Regions from separate parts of the Enterococcus sp. AZ126 genome, predicted to be linked through region 3. Evidence: riboswitches for the same ligand, from Rfam matches in the RefSeq annotation. Region 3 holds a riboswitch; each other region holds the start of a gene.
What was found. A riboswitch is a leader RNA that binds a small molecule or an ion and turns the genes downstream of it on or off. The one in region 3 is predicted to bind magnesium.
Positions count from the first base shown of each region.

Region 1 (8,296 bases), 200 kb from region 3:
AAAGAAGAACAAGAAATTTACCAAGCGTTGCACCATCAATTTGTCGCTAGTGCTCTTGTTACAAAAATAGCCCATGAGAAAAATACTAACAACAAAGTAGGCTGTATGCTAACTAAATTAATGACTTATCCATTAACTTGTGCACCGATCGATGTCGAATTAACGTTAAAGAAAAATCTTGAAAATAATTTTTATACGGATGTTCAAGTCAAAGGTGAGTATCCTAAAATGATAGAGGCTGCTTTGAAAAATAGAGGGATCACTATTACAATAACGTCAGAAGAACGTCAGATTTTAAAAGAAAATACGGTCGATTTCCTTTCGTTTAGCTACTATATGTCGATGGCAGAATCTGGCGATCCTGAAGCTGAAAGAACACCTGGCAATACCGTTTTAGGTGTTAAAAATCCTTATTTACCTTCAACGGATTGGGGTTGGCAAATCGATCCAAAAGGCTTAAAAATTGCTTTGATTGAATTATATGACCGTTATAATATTCCATTGATGATTGTAGAAAATGGCATGGGATCGGTAGATATTGTGGAAAACGGTGCGATCCATGATCCTTATCGTGTTGACTATTTTAAAGCACATTTCAAACAAATGAAAGAAGCTATCGATGAAGGGGTCGATTTGATTGGTTATACAAGTTGGGCACCAATTGATCTAGTCAGCGCAGGAACATCACAAATGTCCAAACGCTATGGTTTTATATATGTGGATGCTGATGATGAAGGAAATGGCACATATGATCGCTCTAAAAAAGATTCCTTCAATTGGTATCAAGAAGTGATTGCAACAAATGGTGCAAGTTTAGCGTAGTCGTAGACAGGGAGTGGCTCTTAATGATCTTAGTAAAAAAAGTATTGAACTCAAGCGTCGTACTTGTTGAAAAGGATGGACAAGAGATGATTGCTTTGGGCAAAGGGATTGGCTACAACAAAAAAATCGATGATATTATCTCTGATTCTTTAGTAGACAAAATTTTCCTACCGATTGAAGAACAAAAATCTTCTCAATTTGCTGAATTAGTTGATGAAATACCAATACAATTTTTTGAAATCACGAAAGAAATTGTTGCAATCGCTGAAGAAGAATTACCCTACCAATTGAATACCAGCATCTATTTAACTCTTTCAGATCACTTACACTTTGCTGTAGAACGTAGTGAAAAAGGTCTGGTTATTTCCAATCGATTATATTGGGAAATTAAAAATTATTACCCAAAAGAATTTTATATTGGTGAAATGGCTTTAAAACAAATCAAGCAAAAGTACAAGATTGAATTGCCAAATGAAGAGGCGTCGAATATTGCCTTTCATTTGATCAATGCACAATCGAATAAACATGAGGATCAAGATGGCTTAAAAAAAGCCAAACTGGTGGGTACGATCGTTAATATGGTTCGTTATTCCTTGCGTCAAGAAATCGATACGAATTCAATACATTATACACGTTTCATCACCCATGTCCGTTTCTTTGTCGATCGTTTTTTCAGTGAAGGACTGCTTCAGGAAAAAGAAGATGAATTGTATCGCCAAATGTGGTCCCTCTATCCAGGTGCCATGGATAGTGCTACGAAGGTGAAGAATTATATTGATCAAACCTATTCAACACAGATACCAGAAAATGAACTCGTCTATTTAGGTGTCCATATTAATCGTTTAATGAATCATTCAGCGATTGAGAATAACTAGGCTTTTCTCAATAAGTTGAACTTGGTTTGAGGCTCTTAATTATGCTACAAAGAATTCGCAATAGCTGTGTTGAAAGTAAAAGGAATAGATTAGCTATTACTTTACTACCACTTACTTTAATTCGTTTCAGTAATTAAGGAAACTAAAAAATCTGGTCACGTTGAATAATGACGTTGCTAGATTTTTTTTTATCAAAAATATATGCCAATTAAAAATGAACGATAGAACACAATTTTAATTTTTTTAAATAAAACCGTATTCATTATTCTTTTTACTCAAATCCTATTGACAATAAAAGCTATTTGCGTTAATATCAAACAGCATTAGTTACTAATACTATTAGCTATTAGTGGTAGAAAGTAATTATTTTAAAAAAAGGAGGAGTCATATGTCATACGCAGAAAAGGCCGAACAAGAACTTATGCGTCTAATGGTTCAAAATCGACATAGTGCATTTAGCAGACTTGAAAAGAGTAACCAAGGTGAAAGTATCGTTATCAAATTTCTTGAACGTTACGGTGAACCAACTAGTCCAAAGCATCTAGCTGAATCATTGAACCTATCCAGTGCTCGTATTGCAGTTGTTCTAGGTAGTTTAGAAAAAAAGGGTCAAATCGAACGTAAGATGGACCCAGATGATCGTCGTCGTATTAATGTTACGCTAACGGATTGCGGGAAAAAAGCCGCTAAAATTCAAAAAAAAGAAATGCGCGATAAGATTGTTCAAATTTTTAAACTCATGGGAGAAAAAGATACGGCACAGTTCATCGAGCTGACTGCGAAATTCGTAGATTACTCCCAACAAATTTCCCAGAAAGAGGAAGGTGACCAATAGTGAAGATCTTTAAATATCTTGGCAAATACTGGTATGCGGTCATCGCGGTTCTTGTGCTTTTAGTTGTGCAGGCAAGTAGTGATTTAAGCTTACCAAGATTAACATCGGGGATCGTCGATGTCGGTATTCAACAAGGAGGGCTTGAGTACTCCACACCTGAAAAAATCAGGAAAACATCTCTTCAGGGAATCGAAATGTTCATGACAGATGATGAGAAAAAAACAATTGAAGAAAATTATAAACTAACAACTGAAAAAATTGATGGTAAAGAAGTTGAAGTCTATAAATTAAATCTTCAAGATGGGATGACAGAAGCAAAATTAGCAGACATTTTTAACTTACCAATGATGATGCTTGCATCATCCCAATCAAAAGATTCATCGAACGCTAGTGAAGCAAAAGCGATTATAGAAGATTATAAAACAATTGGAGAAGACGCTACTAAGGCCAAGCAACTTGGTGAAGAGGCAACAAGCTTAGGGGAACAAGCCAAAGCTGCAGGTGCCGCTGCCGCTTCTGCTACAGATATCGCGACTGCAACTGAAAAAGGGACTGAAGCACAAGACTTAGCGGCTCAAGCCCAAGCCAAAGGAACTGAAGCCAAAAACTTAGCTGATTCAATCAAGGCAAAGACAGATGCTTTACCTGCCAAAGTCGAAGAAGCTCGTAAAGAGACGAAAAAAAGCTTAGGTGATTTAGGCGCGGATTCTATGAAAACGGTAGGAATTCAATTAACACTAGCCGAATATAAAGCACTGGACATGAATACACAAAAAATTCAAACGGACTATATGATTAAAACAGGAACAGAAATGGTTCTTTTAACTTTCCTTTCCGCTGTAGCAGCAGTCATTGTGGGCTTGATCGCTGCATTAGTTGCTGCATCTGTTGGACGAAACTTGCGTGTGGGTCAATATGAACGTACGCTGCAATTTTCAAATACGGAAATGGATAAATTCTCTCCAGCTTCATTGATTACGCGAAATACCAATGACATTCAACAAATGCAAATGGGAATCGTCATGATCATGCGTATCGTATTATATGCGCCGATCTTAGGTATTGGTGGGATCTACAATGTCTACCGAACTGGAACGGGAATGGGCTGGATCGTCGGTGTAGCTGTGGGTGCTGTTTTAATTTTAGTAATAAGCTTACTTTTAACAACAATGCCGAAGTTTAAAGCCTTACAAAATTTAGTCGATAGAGTGAATTTAGTTTCTCGTGAAATTATTACTGGTTTACCTGTTATTCGTGCTTTTTCACGCGAAAAATTTGAAGAAAAACGTTTTGATGTGGCCAATACTAATTTGATGAAAACTCAATTATTTGTTAACCGGGCGATGTCGATCATGATGCCGATCATGATGCTATTGATGAATGGTATTTCTGTTTTGATCGTTTGGGTCGGTGGACACAATATAAACAACGGTCAACTTCAAGTTGGGGATATGATGGCCTTTATTACCTATACAATGCAAATCGTTATGGCATTTATGATGTTGTCAATGGTATCAATTATTCTACCTCGTGCCAATGTAGCAGCTGGCCGTGTGGAAGAAGTTCTTGAAACAGAACCAACAATCAAAGATCCGAAAAATCCTAAAGATGATCATGAATTTAAAGGTGAAGTGAAATTTGAAGCAGTAGAATTCCGTTATGGTGATGCTGATAAGGACGTGTTACATCACATCAACTTCACAGCAAAACCAGGTCAAACAACAGCCTTGATCGGTTCGACGGGTTCAGGTAAATCAACAATCGTTAATTTGATTCCTCGCCTGTTTGACGTAACAGGTGGACGAATCACGATTGATGGAATAGACATTCGTGATATCAGCTTGCACAAATTGCACGATATTATCGGGTTTGTACCGCAAAAAGGAATCTTATTCTCAGGTGATATTGCATCAAATATTAAATTTGGTGATGCTGATATAACAGATGAACAAATGGAAAAAGCTGCTAAAATTGCACAAGCAGAAGAATTTATTGACTCAAATGAAAAAGGCTATGGCCGAGAAATTTCTCAAGGTGGAACGAACGTTTCTGGTGGACAAAAACAACGTTTATCGATTGCTCGTGCCTTGGCGAAAGATCCTAATATATTGATCTTTGATGATTCATTTTCAGCACTTGATAATAAAACGGATGTAGCCTTACGAAAAGCATTATCTGAAAATATCAAAGGGGCTACACAAATCATTGTCGCGCAAAAAATTTCTACGATTCTTCATGCGGATAACATTATCGTATTGGACGAAGGTCGTATCGTCGATCACGGAACACACGAAGAATTAATGAAGTCATCAACTGTCTATCAAGAAATTGCCCAATCACAATTGAGCAATGCTGAATTAGGCATAGAAGAAGCTGAGTAGGGGGGAGCAAATATAATGGCAGAACAACAACAAAATCGCCCACGTGGCGGTCGCGGCGGCGGTCCTGGACAAATTGCTCCAGTGGAAAAAGCCAAAGATTTTAAAGGAACATTAAAAAAATTAGTCTCTTATATTGGTGCATATAAAATTCCTGTTTTCTTTGTAATGATTTTTGCAATTGCTTCAACCGTCTTTAATATTTGGGGTCCAAAAATCTTATCACAAGCGATCACAGAATTATTCAATGGATTAATCAAAAAGTATCAAGGAACTGGCGGCATCGACTTTAGTAAAATAGGTGGGATCTTACTATTTATGCTGGGGCTTTACCTAGTCGCATCAGCTTTTGGAATTCTGCAAGGCTGGATCATGTCGACGATTTCACAAAAAATCACCTATCGAATGCGTAAAGAAATCTCTGAGAAGATCAATCGCATGCCAATGAATTACTTTGAGAGCCGTACAACAGGTGAAGTCTTATCCCGTATCACAAATGATGTGGATACATTGGGTCAATCATTAAACCAATCGATCACACAACTGATCACCTCCGTCTTCACTATTATTGGAGTCATTATAATGATGCTCTCCATTTCTGTGAAAATGACAGGTATTGCGATTTTGATTGTACCGATTTCAATGCTCTTGATTATGATCGTTGTAAAAAATTCACAGAAATACTTTAAAACACAACAAGAATATCTTGGTGTAATCAATGGTAAGGTCGAAGAAACAATCGGTGGCTATAACATCGTGCGTCTATTCAATGATGAAGAAAACTCTCTTAATGAGTTTAAAAAACAAAATGATGTCTTATTCAAATCAGCGTGGAAATCTCAATTTCTATCTGGTTTGATGCAACCGATCATGAACTTTGTAGGTAACCTTGGTTATGTTGCGGTAGCGATTCTTGGTGGGATCTTAGCGTATAACGGCACGATCACAGTTGGGGACATCCAAGCGTTTATTCAATATGTTCGAAACCTAACACAACCTATTGCTCAATTAGCTCAAGTATCTAACTTGCTTCAATCAATGGCTGCAGCAGCAGAACGTGTTTTTGAATTTCTTGAAGAAGATGAAGAAGATCAAACTGTTCCAAATCCAGTCAAAATCGATAAAGCAAAAGGAATGGTTGACTTTGAACATGTTCGTTTTGGTTACACACCTGATAAAATCATCATCAATGATTTTAGTTCACATGTCGATCCAGGCCAAACAGTTGCCATCGTTGGACCAACTGGAGCTGGTAAAACAACAATGGTTAAATTATTGATGCGTTTTTACGACGTGACTTCTGGTGCGATCAAAATCGATGGACACAATATCAAAGACTTTAACCGTGCAGATTTGCGTAAAAATATTGGGATGGTATTACAAGATACTTGGTTATTTAAAGGAACTATCATGGAAAACCTGCGTTATGGTCGTTTAGATGCAACAGATGAAGAAGTTTATGAAGCGGCCAAAGCTGCACACGTTCATCACTTCATCCAAACATTACCTGGCGGCTATGACATGGAGTTGAATGAAGAATCTTCAAATATCTCTCAAGGTCAAAAACAACTTTTGACCATTGCTCGTGCAATTTTAGCTGACAAACCGATCTTGATACTTGACGAAGCAACATCCTCTGTTGATACAAGAACAGAAGGACTGATTCAAGGTGCGATGAATAACTTAATGGCTGGTCGTACATCATTCGTTATCGCGCATCGTTTATCAACGATCAAAGATGCAGATAAAATTCTTTACATGCAAGACGGTGATATTAAAGAACAAGGAACACATGAAGAATTACTTGCTCAAGATGGCTACTACGCATCACTTTATAACTCACAGTTTGAAGAGGTAGATGAGTAAAATATAGTTAAAAAGAAGCGACGATCAAAACTATTTTGATGTCGTTTCTTTTTATGCAATAGAATGACATTTTCTAAATTCCCTTGGATTTAAATTAAGAAAAAATAAAGACGCTAAAAATAACTTGAAAAAAATGCTTTCTAACGGTATTATTTAGTAAATTAAATAGATAAATAACCTTGTTAGGTGAGGCTCCTATACAAACATAAGCTATTGCGCAGAAACGTCGAAAGACGCCAATGTGTAAAACAGGAATTGTCGAATTAAGGCTTTTCATAAAATAGCTAAGAATTTTCTTTACGTTGTATAGTGCTAAAACTCAGACGATGAGATTGATTGAAAGTCAAACGTCTTAGGAAAAAAATGTTTGGCTTTTTTCTTTTGGTAAATATGGACTTGATTTACTAATTGTGTAACGTCTTATTATCTGCTTGTGTTTTCAAGAGTGTAGTTTGACGAAAAAACGCTGGACTCATGCTTTTATTTGCAAGGCAAGTGAGTTACAGCGTTTTTTATTAGTGTTGTAAATACTGACTTTGAGCTAACAATGTTATTTAATATAAGAATGAAGGGATTTATGACATGTATACGTTGAAAGAAAAAAAAATTACCCCTGCTATTTTGAGTATCTTACTATTTTCAGCATTGACCTTTTTAGTTGTTCAGAATGTTCCATGGTTTAATCAATTAGATGCAGCGATCTATCAATTTAATTGGAAACCAAATGAGACAATGACAACTATTGTAAATTTATTCGCTAAAACTGCGACAATCGGGCCGATTTTTATTATAAGCTTGATAGTAGCATTTACTCTTTGGCGAAAAAAGAAAACATTACTGGCATTTTGGATGATCAGCAATGTTTTCGTGGTGAGTGCATTTGGATTTATATTTAAACATCTGGTGGCTCGACCAAGACCTAATGTGAATCAATTAGCAGAAAGAACCTCTTATAGTTTTCCTAGCGGTCATTCGCTTTTAGCTATGTGTTTGGCGTGTTCAATTATTTTGATTGCACAAACGATTTATCCAAAGCAATACAAAAAGATAAAGATTGCCTTGATCATTTATGTGCTTTTAATTGGATTAAGTCGAATTTATTTAAGAGTTCATTATCCAAGCGATGTGATTGCAGGTTTTTCATTAAGCTTTGCATGGGTGAATCTTTCCTATATTTGTCTTTATAAGTTTTATATCAACAGAGAATTTTCGACATCAGATGCTAAAAAAAGATTTATACAAAGAACGATTTTAGGTGTTCTGACATTCGTGTTACTTATCGTTGCTGGAGCTTCTGCCTATGGAGCTTCCGTATTTAAAAATGTTCAAAAAACAGCCGATAAAATATACCAACCACTGAACCGAGAAACCAAACCTGTAAAACTCGGAAATAGTGAACCTGTTAGTTTTTTACTACTAGGTATCGCAAATGATTCAAAGCGTAAAACGGATTTTCGGGCCAATACGATTATGGTTGTGACCGTCAATGATCAATTAAAAAAGACGACAATTACAAGTAT
Region 1 is NZ_JBIOSB010000001.1:618,580-626,875, reverse strand. Features, by position in the region: gene IGI43_RS03030 (glycoside hydrolase family 1 protein) at 1-822, shown strand, start outside; gene IGI43_RS03025 (PRD domain-containing protein) at 846-1,697, shown strand; gene IGI43_RS03020 (MarR family winged helix-turn-helix transcriptional regulator) at 2,086-2,532, shown strand; gene IGI43_RS03015 (ABC transporter ATP-binding protein) at 2,532-4,913, shown strand; gene IGI43_RS03010 (ABC transporter ATP-binding protein) at 4,929-6,776, shown strand; M-box (ykoK) riboswitch at 6,948-7,114, shown strand; gene IGI43_RS03005 (phosphatase PAP2/LCP family protein) at 7,359-8,296, shown strand, end outside.
Region 1: it holds a riboswitch for magnesium, as region 3 does, so the genes downstream of both, IGI43_RS03005 (phosphatase PAP2/LCP family protein) here and mgtA (magnesium-translocating P-type ATPase) in region 3, are expected to answer to the same signal.

Region 2 (8,296 bases), 250 kb from region 3:
ATCTATATACAAAAATTAAAATAACTGAAAATTCGTTAGAATAAATTGTCCGTCCTATCAGTGATAATAAAGTCAGGTCAGTTATTTGAAAAATTCAAGTTCAAAGTCTTTCAGAACATTTTTGGACGAAATTTCAAGATATTATTTATTCTGATTCATCTCAAATTGTTTGAGCATCTTAATCTCAAACAGGGAATGCGATTGTTTGTTCTAGCAACATAAACTTGGGATAGAAGTTGAAGTCTCTTTTGTCCTGGTAGGTTATTTATTCTATTTTGTTATTAGGGATCCGCTTTTATTCCTTAGTAACAATTCTTAAAAACAGGTTGGACGACGCGTTAAAAAGCGATGATACGATGGACTGAGATATAAGCGTGTCTCATGTCTTCTTTTATTTTTATTAGGCTATTTTCCCAAATGAAATGATAATAAAATTCTTTATGAAGTCATTGCAGATGGATGGTTTCTCACTCATTTCATGTTATAATACAGATAGTTAAATAAAAATCAAACTAAATTGTAGATAGTATAAGATAAAATGAGGTGAAAACTATGCGTTGTCCAAGATGTCATCATAATAATTCCCGTGTAATCGATAGTCGTCAAGCGGATGATGGTCGCGCCATTCGTCGTCGTAGAGAATGTGAGAACTGCAATTACCGTTTTACAACATTCGAACGCATTGAAGCAGCACCATTATTAGTCATCAAGAAAAATGGTGATAGGGAAGAATTTAATAGAGAAAAAATTTTACGCGGACTGATCCGTTCGGCCGAAAAACGTCCGGTTGCTATGGAACAAATGGAGCAAATAGTCGATAATGTCGAAAACCGTGTGCGTAGTTTAGGTGAAAATGAAATTTCGACAACTTTGGTCGGAGAGTATGTAATGGAAGATTTAGTTAATTTGGATGAAATCGCCTATATTCGATTTGCCAGTGTCTACCGTCAATTTAAAGATATGAGTGTGTTCTTGAAAGAACTACAAGGAATCGTAGACAAAGCCAAATCTTCAAATTCAGATACAACGAAAGAATAAGGAGGTCTTTCCTTGAAAGACAATTGGAAAGAAGTCCATCCTAAAAGTATTTTTCAAGTAGCACTATCTTATCCTTTATCTAATCAAGAACAAGAGATATTGACGCTTTTATATCAGCCAATGATTGGTGCAGAAGCTTTTAGTTTATACTTGACCCTTTTATCAGAAGTAGAAGAGATCGGGGTAAGTGAGTCTCTTTTTCATGCTGAATTAATCACGATGATGGATATGAGTATCAAGCAAATTCAAGCCGCTAGAAAGAAATTAGAAGGTATTGGGTTATTAGGGACCTTTAGCAAAGACGATCCTGAACTAGGAACACAGTATTTATACCGATTGAATCATCCTGAAACAGCTGAACGTTTTTTTAAAGATGAAGTATTGTCATTGACATTAATGAACAGTGTAGGACAAAGAAAGTTAGAAAAATTGTTTGAACGATTTAAACCCAAATTTGTCAATTTGACTGGTTTTGAAGAGATCTCAGCCAGTTTTAAAGATGTTTATTTATTTAAAGAAGAACAAATCATTTCACAAAGTAAGCAGTTAAGTCGAATGGAACAAGCATTCAAAGAGCCTAGACCTGCTCAAAAGCCAAGTGCCATCAATGATAGTTTCGATTGGTCCTATTTTATCCAAGGAATAGAAAAACTCGGAATCAAATTACCAGATAATCAAGCAGGCTTTAAGGAAGAAGTATTTATTTTCCATAATTTATTTGGTATAACAGAATTGGATATGATCGATTTCTGTTCTAAATCATTTGATTATTATACAAGTAAGATCGATGTAAAGGATTTTGAACGGGCTGTGTATAGAACATTTGATCCTGATAAAAAACAAAAACCAAGTGAGTTTCAAAAAAATGATTCAGTGGATTTATCCGCAGAGGATCAGCAGACGTATCGCTACAATTCGTTAAAAATGATTGGTTTTTCAACCCAAGATATTCAGATGATCATGGATAGTGAGAAAAATTTTCCTTTGAATTACTTAGAAGCATTAAAAAATGAGCGTGGTGGCTATACAACGCCGCAAGAACGTTCGTTGGTCAAATATTTAGTAAGTAAATCTGGTCTGCCAAACAGTGTGATCAATGTTTTGATCAACTACGTTTATAATATACAAAAACAACCTACACTAAAGGCCGATTACGTGAATCGAATTGCTAATGAATGGGCACAAAGTGGTATTTTTTCGCCAGAGAAAGCCATCGAACATGTCCGGGAACTAGCTAAAAAGGGTAAAGAGCAAAAACAAACGAGACAACGATACGGACAAAATAATCGACCAATCCGCCAAGAAACGTTACCGGATTGGGTGGATAATCCAGTAGAAGAGCAGAAATTATCTAAAGAAGAGCAAGCGCGATTAGACAAAGAAATTCAAGATTTCTTGAGTAAAGGAGGCGGAAATTAATGGAAGACGTAGGAAAAGAAATGTCAAAAATCATCCAAAGCAGAGATATGAGTGAACGTTACAACGAATTGGTAGAAGTTGTCTTGAAGGATACGGATGTTCAACAGTTTATTGAAGAACATCGTGAGCGATTAACAGATGAAGATATTCAAAAGAGCTACTCAAAGCTTTACGAATTTGTACAAGAAAAACGCAAATACCAACTGAATGATCCAACAATGATTGCGCCTGGATATGAGCCTCAACTAACCTTGAATTTTCATTACATTGATGTCACCTATGTACCGACAGAAGCGCTTATCGCTAAACAAAAAGAAGATGAAATTCGTAAACGAGTTCGTGCTATGGATATGCCAAAAGATGTACGAGAAGCCAGCTTAAATAGATTTGATACAGCATCTCAAGGTCGAGCACAGGCGATGGCAGAGACGATGAAATTTTTAAATGAATACACGTCGAATCCAAAAGAATTTCACAAAGGACTTTATCTTCAAGGAACCTTTGGAGTTGGAAAATCATTCCTATTAGGTGCGATTGCTAATAGCTTAGCTGAACGTGGTTTTATTACAACAATCGTTCATTTCCCAACATTTACAGTTGAAATGAAACAAGCAATTGGGAAAGATATGGTTGGTCCAAAACTTGATGCTGTCAAGAAATCACCCGTTTTGATGATCGATGATCTTGGTGCAGAATCGATGACTTCATGGATTCGCGATGATGTGTTAAGTGTTATTTTACAATATCGAATGCAAGAGCAATTAGTGACCTTCTTTTCATCAAATCTTGATTTAAAAGACCTAGAAAAACATTTATCCGTGACTCAACGAGGTGAGCAAGAACCTTTAAAAGCGCGTCGAATCATGGAACGTATTCGATATTTAGCACAAGAAATTACAATGTCTGGAAACGATCGAAGAAATGGATAGAGGAATATTACTGATTATCCTCTCTCCAGGTTTTTAGTGAGGTTGGAACAGAAGTGTTTAACTCTTATTTCCGAAGTTTTTACTTCTGTTCCCACCGTTTATTCAGATTTTTTAAGGCTAGGACCTAACTCGTAGAGCTATGTCCTAGCCTTTCATTTTTTTTATTTTTATTAAGTATACATGATGAGGATGGACGATTGTAGATTCTATCGCTTATAATAAAGTATCAATTTTTGGAGGACGTAACATGAAAAAAATCGCAATAGCAGTTTTAACTGTATTTACGCTGATTTCTTTAGGAGCTTGCGCACAAAATAAAAAAGATTCGTCAAAAGGAAGTGAAGAAACAGCAATGAGCAGCCAAAAAGATCAAGTGATTGATGAAACGCTGAATACTAAAGACAAAGACGAAACGCAATCAATATTTACCGCAGTTTTAGTTGAAGATGCTACGAAAAATGAAACGGTGGACAAATCGATTCGATTCGTTTTAAAAGACGTCGAAGTGGTTGAAGACCCAGAAAAAATAATTAATATGATGAAAAATGATGGCGTTATTTTAAATGTACCAAAGGAACAATTGGCTGATGGCCTCACAGAAAGTGAGTTTAAAGCTGGGGATACTATTCAATTTACTTTAGCTGGCTTACCTGCGATGACGATGTCGATTCCACCTCAAGTCGCTGGAAATTCAGTCGTGAATGTCGAAAAAAAATAATAAATTTAAAAAATAATCAATGTTGATAAATAGTGCAGCTGCACGTTTGTAACATTGGTTATTTTATTTTTGTTAGAAAAATGAATAAAATGCTATTGACATTTGTTTTAAAACGGTGGTATAGTTTCATCTGTAAGTTAATTAAATAGATTTGTTAGGTGAGGCTCCTATACAAACACAGGCTACTGCCCAAAAACATCGAGAGATGCCAATGGGTAGAACAGGGATTGTCGATTACAAGGCTTTTCATAAGGTAGCTAAAAGCTCTGCTTTTTACGTTGTATAGTGCCAAAACTCAACGACTAGATCATACAGGCTTTTTTTTGTGCGCTTATTTATGACCTTCCGCTGAGTTTTTGGCGGAAGGTTTTTTGCTTTAAATCACTACGACTGTTGGAAAAGCAGAGTAGAGGATGAACGGTACTTGCTAAAAAGCAATATGTCCGCGAAAAACCAATCACCGATAAACGAATCTAGGGAAGGAGCAAACCAATGAATTTTTAATCAATATTATCGCTAGTATATTTGCTGGAATGATCATTGGCGTAGAAAGACAGTGGCGAAAAAAACTAGCTGGAATGAGAACAATGACGTTAGTAACGTTTGGCTCAAGTCAATTCGTTTCATTATCCGGTTTAATTCAAGATGACAGCAGTCCGACGCGAATTGCGGCTCAAGTCGTAAGTGGTATAGGTTTTCTTGCTGGGGGTGTGATTTTACGAGAAGGATTTAGTGTGACTGGGATCAATACTGCAGCAACTTTATGGTGTTCCGCAGCAGTCGGAAGTTTGATTGGCGCGGGATTTGTGATCGAAGGGGTGATCTGTTCTATTGTTTTAATGTTAGTCAATATTTTATTAAGAAACCTATCATTCAAAATGGATGACTTAACTGTTCAAAGACAAGAAGAACAAGCCGATTCGATTCATTACCTATCAGTGATTACTAGTAATACAAGTGAAGTGATGCTTAGAACAGAAATTATTCAGTTATTGGATAATTATTGCCTAACCTTTACAAAATTTTCTTGTACTGATTTGGCTGGTAAAAAAGTAAGGCTATTTTTAGAAATCGAAGCTGCAAGAAATGGGACGCTCGCAGTGAATACAATTATTTCCGAATTATCCCAACTATCAGAAGTCATAGAAATTAATCAAATGAGCAATTAAAAGAACGGAGGAATTATCATGGTAAAACAGTGACTGTCAAAATTATCGATTGGAACAGTGAAGAATATTGGAAAGGAATTTTATTAAGAAATAAGTTCCTCAAAACGAGCGCGGGGAAAGAATGGATCAAAGAATTACCTGTAAATGAAGAGCAGGATATCCATATGGCTGCATTGATTGATGGAAAAGTTGTAGGAACCTTACTTCTTTTTAAAAGCAGCAAGGCAATAGCGCAAATTAAACAAGTGGCGATAGATGATCAGTATCAAGGATTTGGTATCGGAAAACAATTACTTGAATTTGCAGAAAAAATCGCGGATCTTATGAATTTTCAATCAGTATTTTTAACCGGCCGTAAACAAGCTTGGGGATTTTATACTCATTTAGGGTATCAAAGCATTGGCTATGCATACTCGGAGGGACAAGTGGTCTTGAAAAAATTTGAGAAAATAATTTATACCCAAAATGACCGACTAAGGGTTGAAATCATCAAAAATATAATGCTAAAGGAGATGGAAACAAATGGATGACAGTAGTCAGATGTTCAAGGACTTATGCAAAAAGAAATCTGTTGAAGAAAATATGTTTATTATTGTCTATTTGTTTCTAAGGCAAACAAGCAAGATTCTCCTGTAACAGATTCTCTTTTTCCATCAGTCCGATTCCTAAAATAGATAAAAATCATGAAATTTCAGATGACGGATTCTCGTATAAAACACTTGAAATTTCTTCGATCAGCGTTTTGGAAAGAAGGAGAATTATATGGATAAAAAAGTAGTATTAAATAGAAAAAATAACCAATCATATGAGTATTTTGCACGAAACTCGGTAGAGAATATATTGACATTTTTTAAATCCTCAAAAGTAGGATTGACGAATCAGCAAGCAGTATTATCAAGAGAGACATTTGGCGAAAATACCATCACTTACGGTAAAAAAACACCGTTATTCGTTGAAATAATAAAAGCTTATTTTACACCATTTACAATTGTTTTGATTGCTTTAGCTATTATCTCGTTTGTAACAGATTATGTCATTGCCCCACCTGCTGATCGTGACCTTGTCGGTGTAATGATCATTATAGCAATGGTTTTGATCAGTGGCACCATGACGTTATTTCAATCAGTCAAATCAAATCAAGCAGCAGAAAAATTAAATAACATGGTGCAAATAACAGCTACTGTTGTTCGTAGAAAAAAACAACTTGAACTTCCAATCGAAGAAGTGGTTTGTGGAGATATTATAAAATTATCTGCAGGTGATATGATTCCAGCTGATATTCGTTTAACTAAAACAAAAGATTTGTTTGTTTCTCAATCTGCCATGACAGGTGAAAGTTACCCAGTTGAAAAAAGAGCTGACTATAAATTGAATACGAATAGTGCAGAAACTGAATACGAAAATATTGTGTTCATGGGTAGTAATGTAATCAGTGGTAGTGCAGAAGGAATCGTTATTTCTGTGGGGGATGATACACTTTTTGGAAAAGTAGCCCAAGATGTATCTGATAAAAATCCTCAAACAAATTTTGATGTCGGCATCAGCAAAACGTCTTGGTTGTTGATTCGATTTATGTTGGTAATGGCGCCAGCAGTATTTTTGATCAATGGTTTGACGAAAGGTGACTGGTTTGAAGCATTTCTTTTCGGTTTATCTGTCGCTGTTGGCTTGACGCCTGAAATGCTTCCGATGATCGTAACGACAAATCTTGTCAAAGGTGCTTCAAGCATGGCCAAAAAAGGAACGATCATCAAAAATTTAAATGCAATTCAAAATTTTGGTGCAATCGATATTTTATGTACAGATAAGACAGGAACATTGACGCAAGACAAAATTATCCTAGAGTATCATTTAGACTGCGATGGCAAAGAAGATCGCCGAGTATTGCGCCATGCCTTTTTCAATAGTTATTATCAAACGGGCCTGAAAAATTTAATGGATGTAGCGATTATTGATGCAGCAAAATCGGAATTGTCGATTGATCCTTCTAAGTACACAAAAGTAGATGAAATTCCTTTTGATTTTAAGCGACGTCGCATGAGTGTTGTGATTGAAGACGAATCTGGTAAAACGCAAATGATCACAAAAGGTGCGGTAGAAGAGATGTTGGAAATTTCCAAGTATGTCGACTATCAAGGAACAGTTACCCTCTTAACGGAAAACCTTAAAAAAGAAATTTTGAAAACCGTTGAAGAATTAAACGAAGATGGTTTACGTGTATTAGCTGTATCTCAAAAAACAAATCCGGCTACAATTGATGAGTTTTCTGTTTCAGATGAAAATGAAATGGTTTTGATTGGGTATCTTGCGTTTCTTGATCCACCAAAAGAGACAACCAAAGCGGCGTTAGAAGCATTAAAAAATCATGGTGTGGATGTCAAAGTATTGACAGGAGATAATGCTTTAGTGACAAAATCAGTTTGCAAACAAGTAGGATTAGCGAATGAAGAATTGATCACAGGAAATGAAATCGCGCGAATGAATGATTTTGAACTGAAGATCATTGCAGAAAAATACAATATTTTCGTGAAGCTGACTCCTCAACAAAAAACGCGCATCGTTCAAGTTTTAAGAGAGGCTGGGCATACTGTTGGGTTTATGGGAGACGGAATCAATGATGCACCAGCAATGAAAGAAGCCGATGTTGGTATTTCTGTTGATACAGCAGTCGATATCGCAAAAGAATCTGCCGATGTTATTTTATTAGAAAAAGACTTAATGGTGTTGGAGCGTGGATTATTAGCTGGTAGAACGACTTTTGGAAATGTCATGAAGTATGTCAAAATGACGGCAAGTTCTAATTTTGGTAATATGTTTTCAGTTGTTGTTGCGAGTATCTTTTTACCGTTTTTGCCAATGTTACCACTGCAATTACTCTTTTTGAATTTGATTTATGATATTTCATGTATGTCGATACCGTGGGATCATGTAGATGATGAGTATTTGGAACAGCCCAAGAAATGGGATGCTTCAAAAATAGGTTCGTTTATGAAGTGGTTAGGACCGACTAGTTCAGTCTTTGA
Region 2 is NZ_JBIOSB010000001.1:570,275-578,570, reverse strand. Features, by position in the region: gene nrdR (transcriptional regulator NrdR) at 553-1,038, shown strand; gene IGI43_RS02810 (replication initiation and membrane attachment family protein) at 1,051-2,457, shown strand; gene dnaI (primosomal protein DnaI) at 2,457-3,386, shown strand; gene IGI43_RS02800 (hypothetical protein) at 3,634-4,104, shown strand; M-box (ykoK) riboswitch at 4,248-4,418, shown strand; gene IGI43_RS02795 (MgtC/SapB family protein) at 4,608-5,273, shown strand; gene IGI43_RS02790 (GNAT family N-acetyltransferase) at 5,303-5,803, shown strand; gene mgtA (magnesium-translocating P-type ATPase) at 6,036-8,296, shown strand, end outside.
Region 2: it holds a riboswitch for magnesium, as region 3 does, so the genes downstream of both, IGI43_RS02795 (MgtC/SapB family protein) here and mgtA (magnesium-translocating P-type ATPase) in region 3, are expected to answer to the same signal.

Region 3 (8,296 bases):
CAGATTCCAGTGAAACTGAGTAATCGTTAATGAATCGTATAAACAGATGGATTTTCGTCTACTGTTTATACGATTTTTACTTTCAATCTTAAAATAAAGATAAAAGGTAGACTTTTCCACATTTAATAAAAATAAATTGTATACTATAAATAGGATAGTTAAGAAAAAATAATTTACCTTAAGGGGAAATGTATGGAGAAAAAGGAAAACCAGAAAAGAAAAACAAGGCTATTTCTTTTTTTGATTTTGTTTATAGTAGTTATCTTAGGTGGAATTTCTTCCTTTATTTGGTTTTCTATCAACATTGATTATCAGGATAATACGAACCCTTCCTATGATGGTTATCATTTTTTATCGGTAAAATTAGACTTAGATACAATCGATTTTCAAAAAAAACATAAAACGTTAATGGATGGAAGTCAAGTGAAAGGGGAATTTTCAGAACATATGATTGATTCTGTAGTGCAAAATATGGGGATCAAATATCCTGTACCTCGTCCAGTTTTTCATTTAATAAATAAAGACAATAAACAGACTGTTTATCGAGTAAAGGCAAATCTATCTAGCGTGAAACATATAAAAAAAGTTGAATTTGCAACCTTTGGCGAATTAAATGGGCAAAACGATCTAAAGCTTTATCAAGGTGTTTATCAGCCTGAAAGTGATACCTGGGAATCGGATATTATCGTAAAAAATCATCAAGAAGTTGGACGGTATCAAATTAAACTTTTGATTACAAAAGAAAATGGAAAAACGGAACTTGTTGAGTTTGGTGAATTCATCGTGGAACAGCCAACTATAGAAGCTGAAATTGATCGTTCTAAAGTGGGGAAAGGTCAATTTGATGTAAACATCAAAACGAAAAGTGTGGCAACGATTGAAAAAGTCAAAGTCTCTGTTTGGCACAAAGAGGATCAAAGCGATAAAAAAATATATGAAGGAATTCGACAAATGGATAATACCTATAACGTTCATATTGATTACGAAGATTTTGATTTTAATAATGGTGTTTATCATGTGAATTCAGAATTAACTGCAACGAACGGATTAACAGCCAAAGGAGAAGAGAGCACAGTAGCAATTGATCTTAATCGTCCTGTTCGGATCCGTATCATGCAAGAAACAACCCTTTTTCAGGATAGAACCTTGTCAAAAGTTGCTAAGCAATTACCAACGAATAGTATAGCTTACGTAAAGGGTATCGCTTTTAATTCAGAAAACAAAATATACCGTACAACTGAAGGATACATTTCTGCGGATAATAGTGAAATTAATGAAATGATGGATGATATACGCTATGTCGCACATCGTGGCAATCACAAAGTTGCACCTGAAAACTCTATCCCTGCCTTTCAACAATCCGATAGCTGGGGAATTGAAACCGATATTTGGCTGACGAAAGATAAGCAATGGGTCATTATGCATGATAAAACGATTGATCGAATGACCAATGGTAAAGGAAAAATAAAGGATCTGACATTAGCTCAAATAAACTTATTTCACATCGATCAAGGAGCTAATAAGCAAAATTATTCAGAAGATCAATTAGTGATTCCTACGTTAGAAGACTTTCTAACGATTATAAATAATAAAAAAAGTATCCCTTTTATTGAGATCAAAGCCAAAAACCTTGAATCAAGTGATTACGATAGTCTAGCAAATTTAATTAGTGCATACGGTATGGCGGATACGGCAGTAATAATCTCATTTGATTATCCCAATTTGATTGAAATGAAAAAACGTCTTCCAGATACTCAAGTTCAGTTTTTAGCGACTACTTTAGATGAGCAAATGATTGATCAAGTAAGCACTCTAGGTGAAAATGCTGGTTTAGATATCAAATATGATTGTGTTGTTGATCGAGCAGATCTGATAGCTAAAGCGCAAAGTAAAGGATTGTCTGTTAATTTATGGGGGGTTCCACAAAGCGAGTTTAAGAAGATGGAGGCTTTAGGAATAAACAATCTAACTACAGATTATAATTAAGCAACACAAATTTGTTTTTTAAAATGATAATCCCTTAAATTTCTGATCAATTAGTTGAAAACAGTGTTTAGCTTTGAGGAGTATGCGGAAATTTATAAAAACTATTATCTAGATTTTTATGAATTTCCGTCTATATTTAGAGTTTTTTTGATTTGTTTGTAGTAGTCATTAAAATGAAGTATTGGTAAATGAAGACAACACTTGTTTTAGCTGAGGGTTCATGTATTTATTTTTAAGATAATAAATAGACATCGCTCTAATTGGGAGGGTTTCATGATTGATGGATGCAATATTGAAATCATCTAAATGACATTCTAAATATTGTGGAACGATAGAAAATGTGTCCGTATTGTTTACAATGTAAAGAATCAATTCAGTCGTATCAACTTGAATATCATATTCTTGAGATCTTTTCGGAAGATTTATTGCCATCCAATTATAAATAGTTTTTGTTTCAAGAAAATTTTCTTTGAAAAAAACAAAAGGATAGTTGTCGAATAAGTCCAAAGTGAGTGTTTTATTGTTTAAGACTGGATGTCCTTTTCGTACAATAATATTGTATTCATTTGAATAAATAATTAGTTCATTTATTTCAGCGGGGACTTTTTTTACAGAAGGACCAATTCCAATATCGCATTCCATTGTTTCCAGTGACTTGAAGATGTTATCTGAAATTATGGTATTTACTTTTAACTCTTCATACTCACGAAATAAAGAAGAAAGAATATCCATTAATTTAAATTCTAGATCATTTAAAAAAAGAGCAACATTTAAGGTTGGCTTGGCAGTTTTTTTTGTGGTAGAAAGATCATTAATTTCTTCGCAAATATAGGACATTTCTTGTTTGATACGCCAACAATGCGCTTCTAATATTTTTCCAGCAGGTGTAAGTTGACATTCTCCACTGTTTCTAAAAAATAAAGCTGTTCCAATTTCGTCTTCAAGATTTTTTATTTGCTTGCTTAGAGCAGCTTGCGAAATATTCAACTTATTACTAGCTCTCGTGAATTGTTTTTCTTCGCAGAGAGATAAAAAATAGTTCAGATGCGTTAATTCCATGACCATTGACTCCTTTCAAAAGGCAAATTAAAAGATATATTGAAGCTGTTCAATTAGATGTTTGTGTGTTTTTGACAGTGAAGTATTTCTAGAATAGCCGATAGAAATATTTCTAAAAGGTGCTTCAAGCATTTCAACAGAAGCAACATTCAAATAACGAGGAAGCGATTCTGTTAGCGAGTATGGGAGGAATGCTACCCCAAAATCCTGATCAACTAAGTTTAATATTGAAATTGTCGAAGGGAGTTCATAATATCGATTATCTTTAAGCTGTGGATAGTTCGTTTCAATCCATGAACTGATTATTTTTTTTTCGTAAATCTGTTTCGAATAGTTTATCAAAGGAATTTGTTTCAAATGATCGGCTGATATTTCATTCAAATGGGCCAGTTGATTGTTATTACTCGTAAAGACGACATAGGATTCAGAGAATATCAAATCACTTATTATTTTCGTGTTTGTTTCAGATAGAATACCAATTGCGATATCTATTTCGTTTTTTTCAAGCACATCTTCTAAATTTTCGTAATAACTATACTCAAGTGAAACAGTCGGGTAATAGTTACGGAATTCTGTTAGTAATTTAGCAATCAAATAATCAGTGTCAGCTAAATTAGTCCCAATTTTAATCTTTGCAGTCTCTCCAGTATGAACCAGTAAGTTTATTTCTTTAATAGCCATTTCAAATTCCTGAAAAATCGTTTCTCCTCTTGTTTTTAAAACAAATCCTTCTGGCGTTAATTCATTGGTATTGTGGCCTCTTGTTATCAATCGAGCATTTAGTTCTAATTCTAATTCACGAATATGAGTACTCAAATAAGGTTGAGAAATACCTAATTCCTCTGAGGTTTTTGTAAAATTTTTGTATTTACATAGTTCTAAAAAATAATCTAGATGTTTTAATTTCATTCGTTCATCTCCTTCACTTGAGTGAAAAAAACTCTAATCATATACAAGATAAAATAATTTTAGTTAAAATAGTTCTTTTTTAGAAAAAATATATAAAAAATTAATAGTATATTATTGAACTTTCAAAACAAGTATAAATTATTATGGATTAATCAGGAAAAGAGCCTCTTTAATTGGTAGCAGACCAATTGAAGAGGCTTCTATCAGGATATTACCTTCTGATAAAAATGACGAACGATCGCTTATATGTTGAGGTTGGCACATAAGCGTTTATTCATATTTATTATAGTCTTGAAGATAAATCTAAGCCATTACGATTTACTTATAGTGCTATTCCTTTTTGTGAATTTCAACTTATTTTCGAAGGAGTTACTTCTGCATCTATCGTTTATTCGGATTCTTTAAGGCTAAGTTTTTTTGTAAAAAGAAGGATGGATTTTCTACAAACGAAGTTTAAATCTTCGTTCGTAAAGTCATCACAAAAAAAGATGAGTCAATAGGCTATCTGTTTATTCTTATACCGTTATTCCTTTTTTTGTCTATCAAAAAAAATAATAATTCATTAAACTGATGATGTAATTCTTCTTGTTAGGTGAGGCTCCTATACAAACATAGGCTACTGCCCAAAAATGTCGAGAGACGCCAATGGGTAGAACAGGAACTGTCGAATTAAGGCTTTTCTTAAGGTAGCTAAAAGCTTAGGCTTTTTACGTTGTATAGTGCCAAAACTCAACGAATGTGAAGACTCATGGCGAAGTGCGCTGAGTTTTCAGTGCGCTCTTTTTGTGTGGAAAGGATGTGGTTATCATATCGGAAGATAGTTCGATAAAGCGAAACTCAACTAAAAGAAAAGAGGATAATCTAGATGCAAAAAGAAATGAAGAACATGATCCATGAAAAAGCGTATCAGAAATTAGCTAATCTATCGATTGATAAAGTACTGGAAAATTTTTCATCCTCGTGGGAAGGTTTAAAAGCTAGAGAAATAAAACGCTCAAAAGAGCAATTTGGTGTAAACAAAATCACTGATGATAAAAAGAAATCATTGGTTTATACGGTGATAAAATCTTATGTCACTCCGTTCACTGTAGTATTGATGATACTTGCAACTATCTCGTTTTTTACTGAATATGTGTACGCGGAACCAAGTGAAAAAGATCTTGTGGGTGTCTTGATCATGTTGATCATGGTTTTATTAAGTGGCACGATGACATTAGTCCAATCAGTAAAATCGAGTAATGCGGTCAGCAAACTGCAAAATATGATTCAGATTACTGCAACTGTTACTAGAGAAAATAAAGAAATGGAAATCCCGATGGACGAAGTTGTTTGTGGTGATTTAGTGAAGCTCTCAGCTGGCGACATGATTCCAGCAGACCTCCGCTTGATCCATGCCAAGGATTTGTTTGTTTCTCAATCTGCAATGACAGGAGAAAGTTTTCCAGTTGAAAAGAAAGTTAAAAATGTCGTGACCACAAGGAACAGTCAAACGGATTTTGAAAACCTACTATTTTTAGGGAGCAATGTTGTGAGTGGTAGCGGGATTGGTGTAGTTGTTCGTGTGGGCGATGATACATTATTTGGAAAAATAGCACAAGATGTAGCAGATGATGATAAAAAAACGAGTTTTGAAATAGGCGTAAATAAAACCACCTGGTTATTGATCCGCTTTATGATGGTCATCACGCCAGCAGTATTTTTGATAAACGGAATAACCAAAGGCAATTGGAGTGAAGCGCTGATGTTTGCAATCGCAACTGCTGTAGGGCTTACTCCAGAAATGCTGCCGATGATCGTTACCACAAATTTAGTCAAAGGCTCTAGAGATATGGCCAAAGAAGGAACGATCATGAAAAACGTCAATGCGATTCAAAATTTTGGCGCTATGGATATTCTGTGTACGGATAAGACGGGCACACTAACGCAAGATAAGGTTATTCTTGAGTACCATTACAACACTTCATGTCAAGAGGATCATGAAATATTGCATTCTGCGTTTTTGAATAGTTTCTTTCAGACAGGTTTACGAAATTTGATTGATAAAGCGATTATTGAAGCAGCATCGAAAGAATTATCCATTGACGAAGAAGATTATTTTAAAATAGATGAAATTCCTTTTGATTTTAATCGTAGAAGAATGAGTGTGGTTGTTAAAGATAGAAGATCCAATCGAAGCCTATTAATCACCAAAGGAGCAGTAGAAGAGATGCTGCAAGCATGCTCTTACATTAACCAGCAGGGAAATATTATTCCACTCACGCAAGAGATAAAAAAACAAGTACTAAAAACAGTCAAAGAATTAAATGAAGATGGCTTACGAGTATTGGCCATTGCTGATAAAAAAGTCAATAATCAACTAGATGATTATTCTGTAGAAGACGAGAAAGAGTTGGTTTTACAAGGATATTTAGCATTCTTAGACCCTCCAAAAGAAACAGCGGCAGCGGCAATCAAAGCATTGAAAAACAATGGTGTTTCTGTAAAAATTTTAACTGGAGATAATGAATTAGTCACACGTTCAGTCTGTAAAGAGGTTGGTCTGGGAACTGAAAGAATGATCAATGGTTCAGCAATAGGTAAGTTATCTGAAGTTGAATTAGAAAAAATCGTTACTGAATACAATATCTTTACGAAAGTAACGCCAGACCAAAAAACAAAAATCGTAAAAGCATTGAAAAAAAATGATCAAACAGTTGGATTTATGGGAGATGGTATTAATGATGCTGGAGCCATGAAAGTATCAGATGTAGGCATTTCTGTAGATACGGCCGTTGATATTGCAAAAGAATCGGCAGATGTTATTTTATTACAAAAGGATTTGATGGTTTTAGAGCAAGGAATTATATCAGGTCGTAGAGTATTTAGCAATACCATGAAATATATCAAAATGACTGCAAGCTCCAATTTTGGTAATGTATTTTCTGTTATTCCAGCAAGCATCTTCTTACCTTTTTTACCAGTTGCGCCGATTCAATCTCTTTTCTTAAACTTAATTTATGATACATCATGTATGTCTGTACCTTGGGATAATGTCGATGCAGAATATGTGGAAAAACCAAAAAAATGGGAAGCAAAATCAATTGGTTCTTTCATGAGATGGTTTGGACCGACCAGTTCTATTTTTGATATTGTCACTTATCTATTTATGTATTTCATAATTTGTCCAACAATTTTGGGTGGCAGCTTTTTCTCATTAACAGCAGATAAGCAATTATTGTTTATTGCGATTTTCCATGCAGGTTGGTTCATTGAATCTTTATGGTCACAAATGTTGGTGCTTCACGTTTTAAGAACACCAAAGATCCCGTTCCTTCAAAGTAGAGCATCAGGTATATTGACACTGGTCACTTCAATTGGAATTTTAGGCGGTACAATTTTACCATTTACCAATTTAGGCGCAACGATTGGATTTGCACCTTTACCAGGAAATTACTTTTTCTATTTAATACCAACGATCATTGCGTATTTACTTTTAGTAACGGTAATCAAAAAAATATATATGAAAAAATATCAAGAGTTACTTTAATCGGAAATTTTAGGACACTTTGGATTCTAGGAATGAACCAAGGTGTCTTTTTTTTGTACATTAAATAGTGAATTTATTGAATCAAATTAGAACATTATATGATTGAATATGGTAAGATGAAGTGGGTCTTTTATATACAGATATAATAGAGTAGAGGACTTTCAAATTGGAGGAATAAAAACAGTGAAAAATGATACAACGAGCATTTCAGCATATATACATATCCCTTTTTGTGAACACATTTGTTATTATTGTGATTTCAATAAAGTTTTTTTAGAAGGTCAGCCAGTAGATGAGTATATCCAAAGTCTTTTGACCGAAATTCGTTTGACAAAAGAGCAATATCCAAGCAAAGATACCAAAACAATCTATATAGGTGGTGGAACCCCAACGTCTTTATCGGCTAATCAATTGGCTGTGTTGTTAAAAGGCGTACGTGAACTTTTGCCGATAGAAGCTGGAAATGAATTCACAGTGGAAGCAAACCCGGGTGATTTAACACAAGATAAATTACAGGTGATGAAAGAGTATGGAGTCAACCGTTTATCAATGGGTGTTCAAACATTTGATGATCAGCTTTTGAAAAAAATTGGTCGCAAACATACGGCTGAAGATGTCTATGATACAATGAAATTTTTAGAAAAAGAAGACTTCTTGAATGTAAGTATTGATTTGATTTATGCATTACCTGGCCAAACATTAGAAGGATTTAGAGACACTTTAAGACGAGCAATCGAGCTTGATTTACCTCATTATTCATTGTATTCACTGATTTTAGAAAATAAAACAATGTTTATGAATTGGGTACGTCAAGGT
Region 3 is NZ_JBIOSB010000001.1:817,921-826,216, reverse strand. Features, by position in the region: gene IGI43_RS04065 (glycerophosphodiester phosphodiesterase family protein) at 193-1,986, shown strand; gene IGI43_RS04060 (LysR family transcriptional regulator) at 2,155-3,045, opposite strand; gene IGI43_RS04055 (LysR family transcriptional regulator) at 3,073-3,954, opposite strand; M-box (ykoK) riboswitch at 4,532-4,702, shown strand; gene mgtA (magnesium-translocating P-type ATPase) at 4,820-7,480, shown strand; gene hemW (radical SAM family heme chaperone HemW) at 7,664-8,296, shown strand, end outside.

Region 4 (8,296 bases), 2.3 Mb from region 3:
TTTAAACATTTTTGGTTGAACCGAAACTCTTTTCTTACTTATTGTCAACCATAAACTGATTTTTAATTTACTATGTTCTTCAAAAGAAAGAGCCAACGCTTTTTCCAATGCCTCGATGATCCTCGAATTTTGAACTGTTAGTGTTTTCTCTTGATGGTTCTCATAGGGTGTTAAAAACCAATAAATTTGAAAATAAAAATAGCGGATTTGGATTTCTTCCCCTTTTAATTGACCATTGCTAATTTTCAGAGCAAATTCTTTTAATAGTTGATTCAGTTCTTTGATTTTTCGAAATAACGAAGACTCACTGATCATAAATTTAGTCGTCAATTGGGCAATAGTAAATTCACGATAACGAAATAAATAATCGATCAACTGAAACTTGATTGATGCTCGAATATAGTCATCTAACACTTTATTAATCGAAAACTGATCCGACATCTGAATGGCCAACCATCGTCCATCATAAAATAACGTACAATCTTGATCATAAGGCTTCAAGTAATAACTTAGCTCCTTTAAATCACTTTCAAAAGAAGCCTTTGAAACGCCTAAATAATCAATTAATTCAGTATCTTTAATACGACCGCCAGCTAAAATGACTTTCTTTAAAATCCTAACTTCTCTCGCTTCTTTTTTATCCAGCAATCCTTCAATTTTCATTTGCGACGCTCCATAGACCTTCAAAACCTAGCTGATTCGTGATCTCGATCACATTAGAATAATAAGGATGATATAAAAAGTCTTTTTGATAAAATTCCTCAAGCGTCTGCCCCATTTGAACTCCTAGCGCTAAGGTATTGATTTTCTCTAAGATATCAGCTTTTGAAACTAGCTGTGCGCCTAGAATTTTATGGCTTTCTTTTTCAAAAATAATTTTTCCGCAAATTTTTTCACATCCTGAAGACAAAGAACTTTTTTGCTGAACATGGGCGACAGAAATTGACTGTTCATGAAATGATCCTTCCGCTTCAGTCAAACCCGTGCTTGCTACATAATAATCAACAAGTTTTGTCCCAATCGTGCGAATCGACCCAGTAAATGGCGTAGTAGGCTCCACCAGATTTTGAGCTACAACTAATCCTGTTCTCACAGCATTATTCACCAGTGGGATGTAAAAGGATTCCTTCGATAAGCTATAGGGTACTTGGATGCAGTCGCCGATTGCAAAAATATCTGCTTGAGATGTCTGTAAATACTCATTTACAAACACAGTATGATCTGTGTGAGTCTGAATATTTTCATCTAAATAATCTAAATTTGGCCGAACATTCATTGCAAAAATAGCACTGTCACATAATAGTTGAGACTTTTTTGTTTCGATTAGAAGTCCTGCTTTTGTGTCTGTTACTTTTTCAACGGTCTCATCAAAATGGAAAACAACACCGCGAGAGACCATTTCAGCTTGCACAGGCTGGATCATCTCTTCATCAAAATACTTAAACAATAAATAGTCCATACGTTCAAAGAGATGCACTTCTTTTCCTTTTTTTAGCAAGGTATCTGCAGCTTCTCCACCAATTTGACCACCGCCGATCAACGCTACTTTATCACTATTTTTCAAACGTTCGATTGCGTTAAAAACGCCAGGTAAGAATTTATATTTTAAAACCTTTTCCGAATCACTTCCTAGAATCTTTTGCGACCATTGACTAGAACCCGTTGCCAATATCAGTTTATCAAAAGACATTAAAAATTCAGATTTTTTCTTTTCATATTTAATGATATGTTGTTTTGAATCCATACTAACCACTTTTGAATTCAACATCAAACAAATATCACGATCTATTAGATGTTGTTCTGACATAAACTGAGCCTTTTCGATAGGATCGATCGCTTCATTAAAGTAAAGATTGATGCCACCAGGTAGGTAACCAATTGTTTGCTGCTTCTCTATTAAATAAATTTTAGCAGTAGGGTATTTTTTTCTGATAGCCAAAGCAGCTGATACTCCAGCAAATGACGCACCAATGATCACAACTTTCACAGTAAAACCTTCCTTCTAAATGAATAAAACGTTTGCTTAAAGCATAGCACAAGCCTTGTCCATTCGTATAGAAATACACTAATTTTTTTTGTACTAAAAAAATAACCCATACACTCCTCTAAAAGAGAATAGACAGGTTATTTTATTTATATAATCAAGTTTTAATTGGCTTTCAAAAACGCTTTGATCGCTTCAGCATTTTTTTGTTCATCCAGTTCGATTACGCTTCCTGATTCAGTATAATCATTAAAGTTCCATGAATCTTCGACAGGAACAGATAGTGATTCTAAAGGTTTTACCTTTCCAGTAAGGAAATCCTTCGCTAAATCAATCAATAAACTAGTTGGTACATTTGTATCGATTTTCCCTACCATCTTACCAGCTACTTGAGGTAATTCCCAAATTGGAATCAAATCTTTAGACTGTGCGATTAATGCATCCATCACTTGTTGCTGACGTCTGATACGTCCAAAATCGCCTTCTTCATCCATTCTAAAACGAGCGTATTGCAATAAGCTATTTCCGTGCAATGTTTGTTCTCCTTTAGGAATATCCACACCATCCAAATTAATATCTTTTTCAGAATCGATCTTAACTCCTTTTGGATAAAGTTCATCAATGATATCACTAAACTCTTTAAAATCCATAACAACATAATAATTGATTGGCAAATCAAAGTTCGTTTTCAGCACATCTTTTGTCATTTGCGCGCCACCATATGCGTACGCTGCATTTATTTTATCTTGTCCGCCATCAGGAAATGTTACATAACTGTCTCTCATGATCGATATCAATTTAGGCTGTTTTGATTTTCCATCATAGTGCGCCACCATCAACGTATCTGAACGTCCTTGATCTTCATCATCATCCCTCGAATCATTTCCTATGACCATAACCGTCAGCTCTTTATCACTCGTTTGTTCATCACCAGTAAAATTTTTATTTATTGTAGGAAGTTTTGATTCACTTTTTTCTTTTGCTGCTTGGAATGAGACTGCAGCATAGCAGGCTGCACTTACAATCACAAGAAGAATCGATAGTAAGGTAATCGTCACTATTTTCACAGATTTTTTCATTATTTGTTCCTTTCTAAACTTAAAATTGAATGGCTTGTTTCCAATTAGAGTATCGCTTATGAAACTGGGTAGCTCTTGAGTAAAAAGAAAAAATCCCTCACTAAGAATACTCAGCGAAGGGATTAGATTATAGGGACTAAGCACATGACACTGGTCATGGATTTCCAACGTATCTATATCTTCTCTTCGTTGAGTTTTAGCACTATATAACGTAAAAAGCATTACTTTTAGCTACTTTGAAAAACGCCTTAATTCGACGAAATTTGTCCTACCCATACCTGTCTTTCGACATTTTTGAGCAGTAGCTTGTGTTTATATAGGAGCCTCACCTAACAAGTATTTAATTCAGTATAAACTATAAGCGTATCGTATCACAAAGTCAAATGAAATTTTGGATAAATTAATCAAAGTCGTAACGCTGTTATTAAAAAAATCACTTTGTAGTCGCTCTTACAATGGAAAAAGGCGATAAAGACAACCATTTTCGAATAAAGAATCTTTACATTTTCTTAAAAAATAATGATTTCTCTATAAAAATCAACTTTAGATAGACTTTCCCAGTGATATCTGTTTCAATGTTTAAAAGACAGAATACCTGGAGGGAACAAATGGAACACTTTTTAGAAAAACAACAAGAATTCTTTTTCAACTTTTTAACAGACAGCATCGAAAACTTTTTATTAGATCATTCTGATGAAACATTCTACGCATTTGCTTTAAACTGCAATATTCATGAAGAAGGTGAAATCAATCTTTGCTTTAATACTGTGGAACTTTGGCAAGAAACAACAAGCTATTATACGAATAAAGGCCATAGTAAATCACAATTAGAAGAAATAAAATACAATTCAAGCGATTGGGATGAGACACAACAGTTTGCTTCTCTCCATTTATTTGACGATTGGGTGGAGGACGAACAAGATATAGAAACTGTTCTTGAATGGCTTTGCCAGCAGCTGATTCTCTTCATTGATAGTGAAACATTCAAACGTATCCCAAAAACAGAGGATTTCAAACTATTAGTCTGTGATCAAAACGAAAATCCTTCCGACTCACAAGAACGATTTGAAAAAATTGGAATGTTAGAAATTTTTCAAATAGAATAATGAAAAACATACCCTGTAATCTCAGTATGTTTTGTATAATTTTCTATAAACTAAAATCCAATTCTTCTACATAAAAAAGAGTGGATAAGATTTGATTAACTATCTTCACTAATTCTTTCTCATCCCTGATTTGATCTTTGGTTTCAATTTTAATTGTATCATTTGAATACGTCAGAAAATCATATTCTTCTTTAAGCGTGACTTGATGATCATTTTTTTTATACATCGTATAATCATCGATCACATCCATCTGATACTCTCGTTTATAACCATTCTTTAAAACAATCGCTGTTATAAGTGCATTGACTGTCAATGATTCTATGGGGATCTTTTGCTCATCTATTGTCAACGTGTAATTTTCGTCCTCAATAATCCCGCAGGCATTACAGCCTCCGTCTAATAAATTAACCGTTTTAGTGATCGTTGCTTTTTTCATTGTTCCAAATCCTTTCCCTTCTTTTTGTTTCTTTACATATTATACCAAAAGTAATAGCACAATAAAGTGATTCTACTACTTTCAAACAAGCAAATTATAAATAAGTAATAAAAAAAAAATTCTCTGATTTTATTTCTAAAATAACAATAGATTTATCATTTAGTATATAACATCATAAAGAAAAATAGAGACGTTAATAAATTAAAAAAACTTTATAAACTAATTTTTTCTACTACCTTTCTCCATATTTTGATCTGCTATTTTTTTGTTAATAAGCCTATGAAAAAGATCAATTTTTCACAACTTATTTTAGAGAGGATGTACCATCGTGCATTTGAAATAAAACATCATAATATTTTAGTTCGTTTTGATTGTTCACATCTAAATTAGAGGTAAAACTAGAGAATAAACTCAGCATAACTGGTTTTATCCTCTAGTTTCAGTCAGATTCTTTAAATAATTTATCTCGAAAATTCCTTTTCAAAAAACTCAGCCACAACATCCATCATTTTACCTTTGACCAGATGCCCTTCGCCTTCACCAGTGATAAACTCACTATGATCAGCATAAGACTCTCCTTCAATCATTTGGTAAAAATCGGCCATATCTTCATAAGGAATTTTAGGATCTTTGGTTCCGTGCCAAAATAATACTGGGCGCTGTGCTAATTTTTCTGGCGCCTCTGAAAGATCATAATTCGAAACCCAACTAAGTAATAACGGTAAATCCCGTGGCACAAAAAAGTTCATCTCAGCTGATCGTTCCATCACTCTCTCAATATAACGTTGCGGTGCTGGCGTTCCCATCATACAAGCTGCTATTTTTATTTCCGGATGTTGCGTCAATAATGCACAAGTTGTAATACCACCCATTGAAACACCACCAACGCCAATTTTTTCTGCTTCAATCAGCTGTTGTTTCTCAAAATGACGCACCAACTGAGCAAATTCAACAATATTATATTGAATACTTGACCAAAACGTCACTGATGGAATTGGAGATATCGGTCCTGTTTTTCGTTCCCCATGGTTCATCGCATCAGGTAAAATCACGCGCATTCCTTTTTTCGCTAATTTTCTAGCTTGAGTCAGTGATAATTCTTTCGCCGACTGCCATCCATGATAGTAAATGATTAAAGGCAAGGGATTATTCTTCTCTTCTTCTGGTACAATTTCCAGAACCGGAATCTTTTTGATATACCGATGTCTAATACTAACCTTCATCTTATTCACTCCTAAAAATAGTTTTTATTTATCAAGTATACACTTTTAGCTAAAATTCACTACTATTTACTATAAAGTAAAGAATAATTTGAAAATAATTATACTATATTCAGTTTATTAATAAGGGCAGCTATACTTTATATTTATGTATCTATATAGCTAATTGTTTTATAACAATAATAAAATAACGAAGAATAAAATCATACTGCACAGTAAATCATTTAAAACCATTTCTTCTTTTGTTGATATTCCATTAAGGAAATTCATAGATTTACTAAAGTCTGATCTAGGGATCTCTCAGTCCTCTGCTAATGTCTTCCTCTAACTGAAAAAACGAAAAAAGAAATTGTTCAAAAACTAGTGAAATTTACTAATATTTAGTAGATGGCATTCAAAATTATTTCAAGCCAAAATAAAAAAGCTAGAATCCTTATACGACAAGGGTTCTAGCTCATAATTGTAATTATTATTTAGTTTCACGGTGTAAAGTAACTTTTCTTTCACGTGGGCAATATTTTTGCTTTTCTAAACGATCAGGATTGTTACGTTTATTTTTGCTTGTTAGGTAGTTACGTTCTTTACAAGAAGTACATTCTAAAGTAATGTTTACGCGCATGTGTTTCCCCTCCTATATCTAATTTCGTATTTCTAAGATATTTCTTAGCCTCAGATATCATATCATGTTTATTCAAGAATTTCTACCCTTTTAGTAAAATTTGTAAAGGAAAACTACTTTACAAATTTATTGTTGTTTATAATCTGCATAAGCATCTACGATCGCTTTAGCCATCATTTGGTTTGGTCGGGTACTTTCACTGGTTAAGTGAGGTAAAATCACACTGACAGCAATCTCTGGATCATTGTATGGTGCATAGGCAACGACATTACTATTATACGTGCTATGCTCCCCAACATTGGTCTCAGCAGTACCTGTTTTAGCGGCCATATCTAATTTTGCACCTTGCATAGATTGCCCTGTCGTAAAGGCACCACTTCCATGAACAACATCATAAAAACCATTTTGAATGATCTGCATTTGCTCCGTATTGATATCTACCTTATTCAATTCTTTCGGCTTTATTTCTTCTTTCAGTTCACCAAGTTTTCCATCTGTATTGTTATCATAAATTCCTTCAACCACATGTGGCGCATAACGAGTACCGCCGTTTGCAACTGTTGAGGCATATTGTGCTAGTTGCATTGCTGTATACGTATCATATTGACCAAAAGACAAATCGAGTAACAGTCCTGGCATTGGCGCTTTATCTGAATCAAAATCTTTATTTGAAACGCCTGTTGATTCTCCTGGTAAATCAATTCCTGTGGAAACGCCCATTCCATATTCACCAAATGCTTTACGTAAAACATTAAACAAAGTTGGATCGCCTTGTTGGTATGGCAACTGCATATTATATTGATAATCAGTATTCATCATTTTTAGCACCAGCTTCATCATGTAAGCATTGGATGAGTATTCTAAAGCTTTTTCAGCACTAAGAGGAATTTGATTGCCCGGAATCCTATTAAAAACAGATGATTTCTGCTCACTGCCAAAAATTTGTAGCGGTTCATCGATCAATACATCATTTCCAGTAATCACACCTTGCTCATATCCAGCTGAAATCGTGGCACCTTTTACTACAGAACCGGGTTCAAAAGCACTGTTAATCGTAGCTAAGGGGTTAGATGTTAGTTCATTTGTCGCCAAATCACGATCCAATCCAACCATGGCCATAACTGCACCTGTCTTTGGATCCATAACAACAGCATAAGCACCATCTGAGTATGCTGCATTTCCTGTAGCTAATAGTTGCTGATACTGCTCTCTAACAACTTCTTCCACTTTTGCTTGGAAAGCCATGTCGATTGTTAATTTTAGATTCTCACCTTTTTCACCCTCAGTTACAGGTGTTTGGGTAACCGTTTTGCCTTTGCTATCCAGCGTTACTTCTGAAATTCCTTTTTTCCCTTGAAGAACATCTTCGTATTGTTTCTCTAAATAACTAGTTCCTACTCGATCATTTAGTTCATATCCTTTAGCGATATACTCATCGGCTTCTTCTGCTGGCAAACCAGCTTTTTGAGAAGATACTTTTCCTAAAAGACTCATTATATCTGTATCATTTGGATACTCTCGATCCCAGTCGACGCCAGTTGAAACACCCGCAATTTCTGAAGTATTCTCACCGATTATTGCGATTTCATCCTGTGTAACTCCTTCATTTTTAATGAAGGCTGTATTAAGTTCGCCTACGGAGTTCATTCGTTTAAAAATAGTAGCTGCCTGTAACGTATGTTCATCAAAATTGATTTCTTCTGGTGTTACTTTTTCCACCGTTTTAACATACAAGATTCCTTCATCCGTAATTTTATTGCCTTTTTCATCTAGTTTATCTTTATCAGTCAAACGTTTTTGCGCAGATTTTAAATTTTCAGGATCAGCTAACCAATAATCTTTTTTATCCCGC
Region 4 is NZ_JBIOSB010000001.1:3,081,268-3,089,563, reverse strand. Features, by position in the region: gene IGI43_RS14510 (helix-turn-helix domain-containing protein) at 1-663, opposite strand, end outside; gene IGI43_RS14505 (FAD-dependent oxidoreductase) at 653-1,987, opposite strand; gene IGI43_RS14500 (LCP family protein) at 2,149-3,063, opposite strand; M-box (ykoK) riboswitch at 3,239-3,407, opposite strand; gene IGI43_RS14495 (DUF4303 domain-containing protein) at 3,672-4,169, shown strand; gene IGI43_RS14490 (DUF4809 family protein) at 4,213-4,605, opposite strand; gene IGI43_RS14485 (alpha/beta fold hydrolase) at 5,067-5,828, opposite strand; gene rpmG (50S ribosomal protein L33) at 6,295-6,444, opposite strand; gene IGI43_RS14475 (penicillin-binding transpeptidase domain-containing protein) at 6,571-8,296, opposite strand, start outside.
Region 4: it holds a riboswitch for magnesium, as region 3 does, so the genes downstream of both, IGI43_RS14500 (LCP family protein) here and mgtA (magnesium-translocating P-type ATPase) in region 3, are expected to answer to the same signal.